Regions from separate parts of the Calidifontimicrobium sp. SYSU G02091 genome, predicted to be linked through region 2. Evidence: predicted binding sites of a transcription regulator. Region 2 holds the regulator's gene; the other holds the start of a gene.
What was found. The regulator FNR, encoded in region 2, switches genes on or off when oxygen is low (the NO sensors DNR and NnrR bind a similar motif). The targets are predictions, from matches to a motif close to TTGATNNNNATCAA.
Positions count from the first base shown of each region.

Region 1: the regulator FNR is predicted to act here: its motif matches at 1,345-1,358, upstream of MOJ79_RS09895 (universal stress protein).

Region 1 is NZ_JALBGB010000013.1:51,079-55,255, forward strand. It holds gene MOJ79_RS09885 (DMT family transporter) at 1-415, shown strand, start outside; gene MOJ79_RS09890 (sulfurtransferase) at 432-1,307, shown strand; gene MOJ79_RS09895 (universal stress protein) at 1,419-1,853, shown strand; gene MOJ79_RS09900 (ZIP family metal transporter) at 1,882-2,664, opposite strand; gene MOJ79_RS09905 (dienelactone hydrolase family protein) at 2,738-3,613, opposite strand; gene ppx (exopolyphosphatase) at 3,706-4,177, shown strand, end outside.
Region 2 is NZ_JALBGB010000004.1:113,696-117,872, forward strand. It holds gene ccoG (cytochrome c oxidase accessory protein CcoG) at 1-1,229, shown strand, start outside; gene MOJ79_RS04380 (hypothetical protein) at 1,271-1,519, shown strand; gene MOJ79_RS04385 (hypothetical protein) at 1,523-1,822, shown strand; gene fnr (fumarate/nitrate reduction transcriptional regulator Fnr) at 1,862-2,596, opposite strand; gene hemN (oxygen-independent coproporphyrinogen III oxidase) at 2,777-4,177, shown strand, end outside.

The DNA of each region.
Region 1 (4,177 bases), on a different contig from region 2:
GCTCGCGTACCTGCAGGTCACGGCGCTGGGCCGCGCCGGCGAGCCCGAGTCGCGCATCGTCTTCTACTTCTCGCTCGGCAGCATGGTCGCCGGCGCGGCGACGATGGGGGTGCACGGTGCGAGCGCGCACACCGCCCGCGGGCTGGCGCTGCTGCTGGCGATCGGCACGCTGGCCACCGTCGCGCAGATGATGATGACGCGCGCCTACGCGATCGGGCGCACGCTGTCGAACGCGAGCCTGCAGTACCTGGGCATCGTGTTCGCGTTCGTCTACGGCGTGCTGCTGTTCGACGACCCGGTGACGTGGATGGCGCTCGCCGGCATGGCGCTGATCGTCGCCGCCGGCATCACCGCCACGCTGCTGCGCGCCCGCGCGACGCCGCCCGACGCGCGCGGCCCCGCCACCGAATCGTGAGCCGAGGAGACTGCCGATGGCCGAGCCGCGCCCCGCGCCCCTGCGCACGCTGATCGACGCGAACGCGCTGCTCGCGCTGCAGCGCGGCGGCACACCGCTCGTGCTGCTCGACTGCCGCTTCGACCTGTTCGACGCCGGCGCCGGCGAACGCGCCTACGCGCAAGGCCACCTGCCCGGCGCGCACCATCTGCACCTCGAGCGCGACCTCTCGGGCCCGAAGCACGACGCCGCAGGGCGCTTCCGTGGCCGCCACCCGTTGCCCGAGCGCGCGGCGTGGGCCGCCACCGTCGGTCACCTCGGGATCGCCCCGGGCGTGCCGGTCGTGGCTTACGACGCGCAGGGCGGCCCGTACGCGGCGCGCGCGTGGTGGCTGCTGCGCTGGCTCGGCCACGACGCGGTGGCGGTGCTCGATGGCGGCGTCGCGGCCTGGATCGACGCCGGCGGCAGCCTGTCGGCCGACGTGCCGCCGCGCCGCGACGCCGCCCCGTATCCGCAGCGGCCTGTGGCGATGCCGGTGACCGACGCCGATGCGCTCGCCGCACGGCTGGGCCGCGTGTGCATCGTCGACGCGCGCGCCGGCGAGCGCTTCCGCGGCGAGGTCGAACCGCTCGATGCCGCCGCCGGCCACATCCCCGGGGCGCTGAACCGCTTCTTCCAGCTCAACCTGCGCGCCGACGGCCGCTTCAAGGACGCGGCGACGCTGCGCGCCGAGTGGCAGCCGCTGGTGGCCGGCCACGGCGCCGATGCGGTCGTGCAGCAGTGCGGCTCGGGGGTCACCGCGTGCCACAACCTGCTCGCGCTCGAGCACGCCGGCCTGGGCACGAGCGTGCTGTACCCGGGGTCGTGGAGCGAGTGGTCGTCCGACCCGGCACGCCCGATCGCCATCGGCTGACGCGCCACCGCCGCACGGGCGGCGGGTCGCGCACAACTTGACGTGCCTCAATCCGTGGGGGCGCGCCGGTGCGACACTCGCCGGCACCGCACACCCACCGAGGAGAACGCCATGTACAAGCACATCCTGGTCCCCACCGACGGCTCGGAGATCTCGGCCAAGGCCGCCGAGCACGCGATCGCGCTGGCCAAGCTGACCGGGGCGGCGCTGAGCGTGATGAGCGTCAAGGAGCCGTTCCCGTACAGCGCGATCTCCGAGATGCAGCCGACGCCGCCGCAGGAGTTCTACGACGCGCAGGAGCGCATCGCCAGCGCACGCGTCAAGGAAGTGGCCGACAAGGCCGCTGCCGCGGGCGTCAAGTGCACCTCGACGACGATCGAGGCGCTGCACCCGTGGGAGGCGATCTGCGAGCACGCCAAGGCGCAGAACTGCGACCTGATCGTGATGGCCTCGCACGGGCGGCGCGGCGTCGCGGCGCTGCTGCTCGGCAGCGAGACGCAGAAGGTGCTGACGCACACGACGACGCCGGTGCTCGTCGTCAAGTAACGGCGCGCGGCGTGCGGGCCGCTCGCCGTCAGGCGGCGTGCTTGAGCGCCATCGCGCCGAGCGCGACGCCGAGCCCGACCGCGATCCACAGCACCTGCGCGAGCGTCTCGCGCAGGTGCAGCCGGCGCTGCAGCTGCGGCAGCAGGTCGGCCACCGCGACGTAGACGAAGCTGCTCGCCGCGACGACGAGCAGGTACGGGAACACGTCTTCCCACGGCCGGATCAGGAAGTAGCCGATCAGCCCGCCGGCCACCGCGGCGGCTCCCGACAGCGCGTTGTACAGCAGTGCGCGCGAGCGGCTGAAGCCCGCGTTGACGAGCACGATGTAGTCGCCGACTTCCTGCGGGATCTCGTGCGCGGTGACGGCCAGCGCCGTGACCCACCCCAGCGTCGGGTCGGCGAGGAACGCGCCGGCGATGATCAGCCCGTCGCAGAAGTTGTGGATGCTGTCGCCGAGCAGCACGCTCCAGCCGCCGCGGCCGGCCTGCTCGGCGTCGAAGCCGTGTGCGTGGTGGTGGTGCGGGTCGTCGCCCTCGTGGTGGTGGCTGTGGCGGTACAGCTCGACCTTCTCGAGCAGGAAGAAGAACAGCAGCCCGGCCAGCAGCGCCGCGAACAGGCGATCGGCGCCGGCGTCGCTCTCGAACGCCTCGGGCAGCAGGTGCAGCAGCGACGTGCCCAGCAGCACGCCGGCCGACAGGCTCACCAGGCCCTTGACGATGCGGCTGAGCACGCCCACCGTCAGCGCGGCGGCGATCACCACCGACAGCACGCCGCCGAACAGCGTCGCCGCGATGATGTAGCCGAGCGTCATGTCCGTTCTCTGGTCGAAGGCAAAAAAACAACCGCGCCCGAAGGCGCGGTGGCGTCGCCGAAGCGTGGCCTGCTCAGGCCACGCCTTGGCTGCGGAACCAGGCCAGGCAGCGCTTCCAGCCGTCCTCGGCGGCCTGCCTGCGGTAGCTCGGCCGGTAGTCGGCGTGGAACGCGTGCGGCGCGTCGGGGTAGACGACGAACTGCGACGCCCGCGCCGCCGGCCCGCCCTGGGCAAGCGCCTGTTTCATCTTATCGACCGTGTCAAGGGGGATGCCGGTGTCGGCACCGCCGTACAGCCCGAGCACCGGCGCCTTCAGTGACGCGGCCACGTCGACCGGGTGCCGCGGCTGCAGCGGGTTCGACTCGCCGACGAGGCGGCCGTACCACGCGACGCCGGCCTTGACCGCCGGGTTGTGCGCCGCGTACAGCCACGTGATGCGCCCGCCCCAGCAGAAGCCGGTGACGCCGAGCTTGGTCGCGTCGGCGCCTTGCGTCTTCGCCCACGCGGCACAGGCGTCGAGGTCGCCCATGACCTGCTCGTCGGGCACCTTGCTGATCACTTCGGCGATCAGGCGCGCCAGCTCGCCGTACGACATCGGGTCGCCCTGGCGCACGAACAGCTCGGGCGCGATCGCGAAATAGCCCTGCTTGGCGAAGCGCCGCGCGACGTCGGCGATGTGCTCGTGCACGCCGAAGATCTCGCTGACGACGAGCACCACCGGCGCGCCGGTCTTGCCCTGCGGGCGCGCGACGTAAGCGGGCAGGTTGAAGCCGCCGACGGGGATCATCGCCTCGCCGACCGTCAGGCCGCTGGCGTCGGTCGTGATCGTCGACTGCGCCAGCGTCGGCAGCACCGCGGCGGCGAAGCCGGTGCCGATGCCGGTGCGCACGAAGTCGCGGCGGCTGAACGCCCGACTCGGCGTGAGGCTGTCGATGTCCTGTTCCAGCATGGCGTGTCTCCTGCGAGCGGTGGAGCGGCGATTCTAGGAATGCGGCCTTCGAAGCCGGCGGAGTGCACGGCGAATGCCCGCACAATGCGCTCATGGGTACATCGCCGCCGCCCCGCACCGCCGGCCTGCTCGCGGCGGTCGACATGGGCTCCAACAGCTTCCGGCTCGAGATCGGGCAGATCGCGCATGGCCGCTACCGCCGCATCGACTACCTGAAGGAGACCGTGCGTCTGGGCGCCGGTCTGGACGCCAACGGGCTGCTCACCGACGCGGCCGCGCAGCGCGGCCTCGACTGCCTGGCACGCTTCGCGAGCCGGCTGCGCGGCTTCGCGCCGTCGCAGGTGCGTGCGGTGGCCACGCAGACGCTGCGCGAGGCGCGCAACCGCGACGCCTTCCTGCTGCGCGCGCAGGGCGTGCTCGGCCACCCGATCGAGGTGATCTCCGGGCGCGAGGAAGCGCGGCTGATCTACGCCGGCGTCGCGCACGTGCAGCCGTCGGAAGGCCGGCGGCTGGTCGTCGACATCGGCGGACGCTCGACCGAGATGATCGTCGGCCAGGGACGCC
Region 2 (4,177 bases):
CGCGGCGTTTCTACATCTTCGGCCTCGTCCTGTATCCGCAGGACTTCATCTACCTGACGGCGCTGCTCGTCATCTCGGCGTACTCGCTGTTCCTGTTCACAGCAATCGCCGGGCGGCTGTGGTGCGGCTTCGCGTGCCCGCAGACGGTCTACACCGAGATCTTCATGTGGGTCGAACGCAAGATCGAGGGCGACCGCGCGCAGCGCATGAAGCGCGACGCGGGTCCGTGGACCTTCGACCGCGTCTGGCGCTTCGCCGCCAAGCAGGTGGCGTGGATCGCGATCGGCCTGTGGACCGGGATCACGTTCGTCGGCTACTTCACGCCGATCCGCGAACTCGTGCCGTCGATCGCCTCGTTCGGGCTCGGTCCGTGGGAGACGTTCTGGGTCCTGTTCTACGGCTTCGCGACCTACGGCAACGCAGGGTACATGCGCGAGCAGGTGTGCAAGTACATGTGCCCGTACGCGCGCTTCCAGAGCGCGATGTTCGACAAGGACACGCTGATCATCAGCTACGACGCCGAGCGCGGCGAGCCGCGCGGCACGCGCGGGCGCAAGACCGACCTGAAGGCCGCCAACCTCGGTCACTGCATCGACTGCGGGCTGTGCGTGCAGGTGTGTCCGACGGGCATCGACATCCGCAACGGTCTGCAGTACGAGTGCATCGCCTGCACCGCGTGCATCGACGTGTGCAACAGCGTGATGGACAAGATGCACTACCCGCGCGGGCTGATCCGCTATGCCACGCAAAACGGCATGACGTACCACTGGACGCGCGCGCAGATGCTGCGGCGCGTGTTCCGTCCGCGCGTGCTCGTCTACACGGCGGTGCTGGTCGTCGTCGCGGGCGCCTTGCTCACCAGCATCCTGATGCGCAGCCCGTTCAAGGTCGACGTCGTGCGCGACCGCGCGTCGCTCGCGCGACTGGTCGACAACGGCTACATCGAAAACGTCTACCGCCTGCAGATCATGAATGCGACCGAACGCGAGCAGCGCTACGTCGTGACCGTGCGCGGCCTCGACGGCGCCATCGTCGACGTCGGCGAGGAGGTGCGCATCGGCCCGGCACAGGCGCGCTGGGTGCCGGCTGGCGTGCGCGTGCCGCCGCAAACCGCGCAGGCACTGGGCCCGGGTGCACACCCGCTCGAGTTCAGCATCGAGCGCCTCGCGCAGGACGGCGACGCCGCCGCGCGCGTGGTGGAAAAATCGACCTTCATCGTGCCGCGCTGACACCCGTGGCACCGCCCGAATCCCGCCAGGAGCCCATCGAGATGAACCCTTCTTCGAGCGCGAAGTCCCCGACACCGTGGTGGCGCGTCGGCATGGTCTGGCTCGTGATCGGCGGGCCGCTGGCGGTCGTCGTCGCCGGCATCGCCACCGCCGTCATCGCGGTGCGCGGCGCCGACCCGGTCCTCGACACGTCGGCGCGGTCTGGCCGCACGTCGGTGGTGGTGCCCGACGCGATGACGCCGGCGATCCAGGCGCGCAACCACGCCGCCACGGCCGCGGCAGGAGACTGACCCGTGGATGCGGTGACGCCGCCGCAGACCCCTCGGCCCGCCGAGGCGCCGGCCCGCGCGCAGCGCCTGCTGACGGTGCTGTGGCCGGCGTTCCTGATGGCCGGGGTGCTGGAGACGCTGGTCTTCGCCGTCGTCGATCCGCTGAGCCTGCACTGGTTCGGCGGCGCGCCGATCGAGTGGCCCGCGCTGGCCGTCTACACGGTGACGTTCTTCATCTTCTGGGCCGTGATCGCCGCGGCCGGATTCATCAGCCAGCTGCTGACCTGCTCGGCGCAGGAGATCAATGCGCGTGGCCTGAGCTGATCGCGGTTCAGCGCGCCGGGCAGGAGGCCGCCGCCACGCTCAGCACGACGCGCCGTTGACGATCTTCTGCAGGCCGGCTGCGTCGAGGATGCGGATCTGCCGCTGCTTGACTTCGAGCAGGCCTTCTTCCTGGAACTTCGAGAACGTGCGGCTGACCGTCTCGAGCTTGAGCCCGAGGTAGCTGCCGATCTCCTCGCGCGTCATGCGCAGGATCATCGACGAGCCGGAGAAGCCGCGCGCCTGCAGCCGCTGCGTGAGATTGAGCAGGAAGGCCGCGAGCCGTTCCTCGGCGCGCATGCTGCCCAGCAGCAGCATCACACCGTGATCGCGCACGATCTCGCGGCTCATGATGCGGTGGAACTGGTGCTGCAGGTTCGTGAACTCGCGCGACAGCGTCTCCAGCTCGTGGTACGGGATCACGCAGACCTGCGAGTCCTCGAGCGCCACGGCATCGACGCTGTGGCGGTCGGTGCTGATGCCGTCGAGCCCGAGCAGCTCGCCGGCCATCTGGAAGCCGGTGACCTGGTCGCGGCCGTCCTCGGCCGTCACGCAGGTCTTGAAGAAGCCGGTGCGCACGGCGTACAGCGACTGGAACGGGTCGCCGCTGCGGAACAGCGTGTCGCCGCGCGCGACGCTGCGCCGCGTCGCGACGAGGGAGTCGAGGTGCTCGAGGTCGTCGCGGTTCAACCCGACGGGCAGGCACAGCTCGCGCAGGTTGCAGCTCGAACAGGCGACCTTGAACGCTTCGGGGCGGATCGGCGGCAGGGTGGTCATGGATCGGTCGTCGACAAAGACTGCGAGGCACCGGCGACGGCCGCAGGGGCGCCGCCGCCGTGAACTTCCTGGGCACATGATATGTCTCAATCGCCCCGATTTCGGCCGAGACCCCGGGCGCGTTGGACTTGACGATGGTCAAAGCCGCAGGCACCGGAGTCAGGCACAGTGGCAGCCACGATGGATGCCCCAAAGGTCGAGGAGAACGTCGCGCCGCCGGTGCTGACGCAGGCGATGCTTGCGCGTCTGGACAAGCCCGGGCCGCGCTACACCTCGTACCCGACTGCCGACCGCTTCGTCGAGGCCTTTGGCTCGGCCGCGTACGCGCAGGCGCTGCAGCAGCGTGCGCTGGGGGCCACCGTCGGCGGCACGCCGCCGCTGTCGGTGTACCTGCACATCCCGTTCTGCGAGTCGGTGTGCTACTACTGCGCGTGCAACAAGGTCATCACGCGCCACCACGAGCGCGCCGCGGAGTACCTCGCCGCGCTCGATGTCGAGATCGACCTGCACGTGCAGGCACTCGGCGCGCGGCAGTCGGTGTCGCAGCTGCACTTCGGCGGCGGCTCGCCGACCTTCCTCAGCGACGCCGAGATCGCGGCGCTGATGGACTCGCTGCGGCGGGCGTTTCGCATCGTGCCGGGTGCCGAGGTGTCGATCGAGGTCGATCCGCGCACCGTGACCGACGAGCGGCTGCGGCACCTGGCCGGGCTGGGGTTCAACCGCATCAGCTTCGGCGTGCAGGACTTCGACCCCGAGGTGCAGAAGGCGGTGCACCGCGTGCAGTCGTTCGAGATGGTGCGCGACCTGATGGCCAGCGCCCGCGCGCTGGGCTTCGAGTCGACCAACGTCGACCTGATCTACGGCCTGCCGAAGCAAACGCCGGCGTCGCTGGCGCGCACCGTCGCGCAGGTCGGCGAGCTGCGCCCGGACCGCATCGCGCTGTACGCCTATGCGCACCTGCCGCAGCGCTTCAAGCCGCAGCGGCGCATCGACGCGCACGACCTGCCGTCGGCGGCCGATCGCGTCGCGATGCTCGGCACCGCGATCCGCGGCTTCCTCGGCCACGGCTACACCTACATCGGGATGGACCACTTCGCGCTGCCGGGCGACTCGCTCGCGGTGGCCAAGCGGCAGGGGCGGCTGCACCGCAACTTCCAAGGTTACAGCACGCAGCCGGACTGCGACCTGATCGGCCTGGGCGTGTCGGCGATCGGCCGCATCGGCGCGACCTACAGCCAGAACGTCAAGACGCTGGACCAGTACTACGACGCGATGCGCCAGCGGCAGTTCGCGACCGAGCGCGGCCTGGCGCTCAGCCGCGACGACCTCGTGCGCCGTGCCGTTATCATGGCGCTGATGTGCCAGGGGCGTGTCGACTTCGAGTCGATCGATCTCGCGCATCTGATCCGCATGGAGGAGTACTTCGCACCGGAGCTCGAGCAGCTGCGGCCGCTGGCCGAGATGGGCCTGGTGCGGCTGGAGGGGCGCGGCATCGACGTGACGCCGCTGGGCTGGTACTTCGTGCGTGGCATCGCGATGGTGTTCGACCGCTACCTGCAGGCCGACCGCACGCGCGAGCGC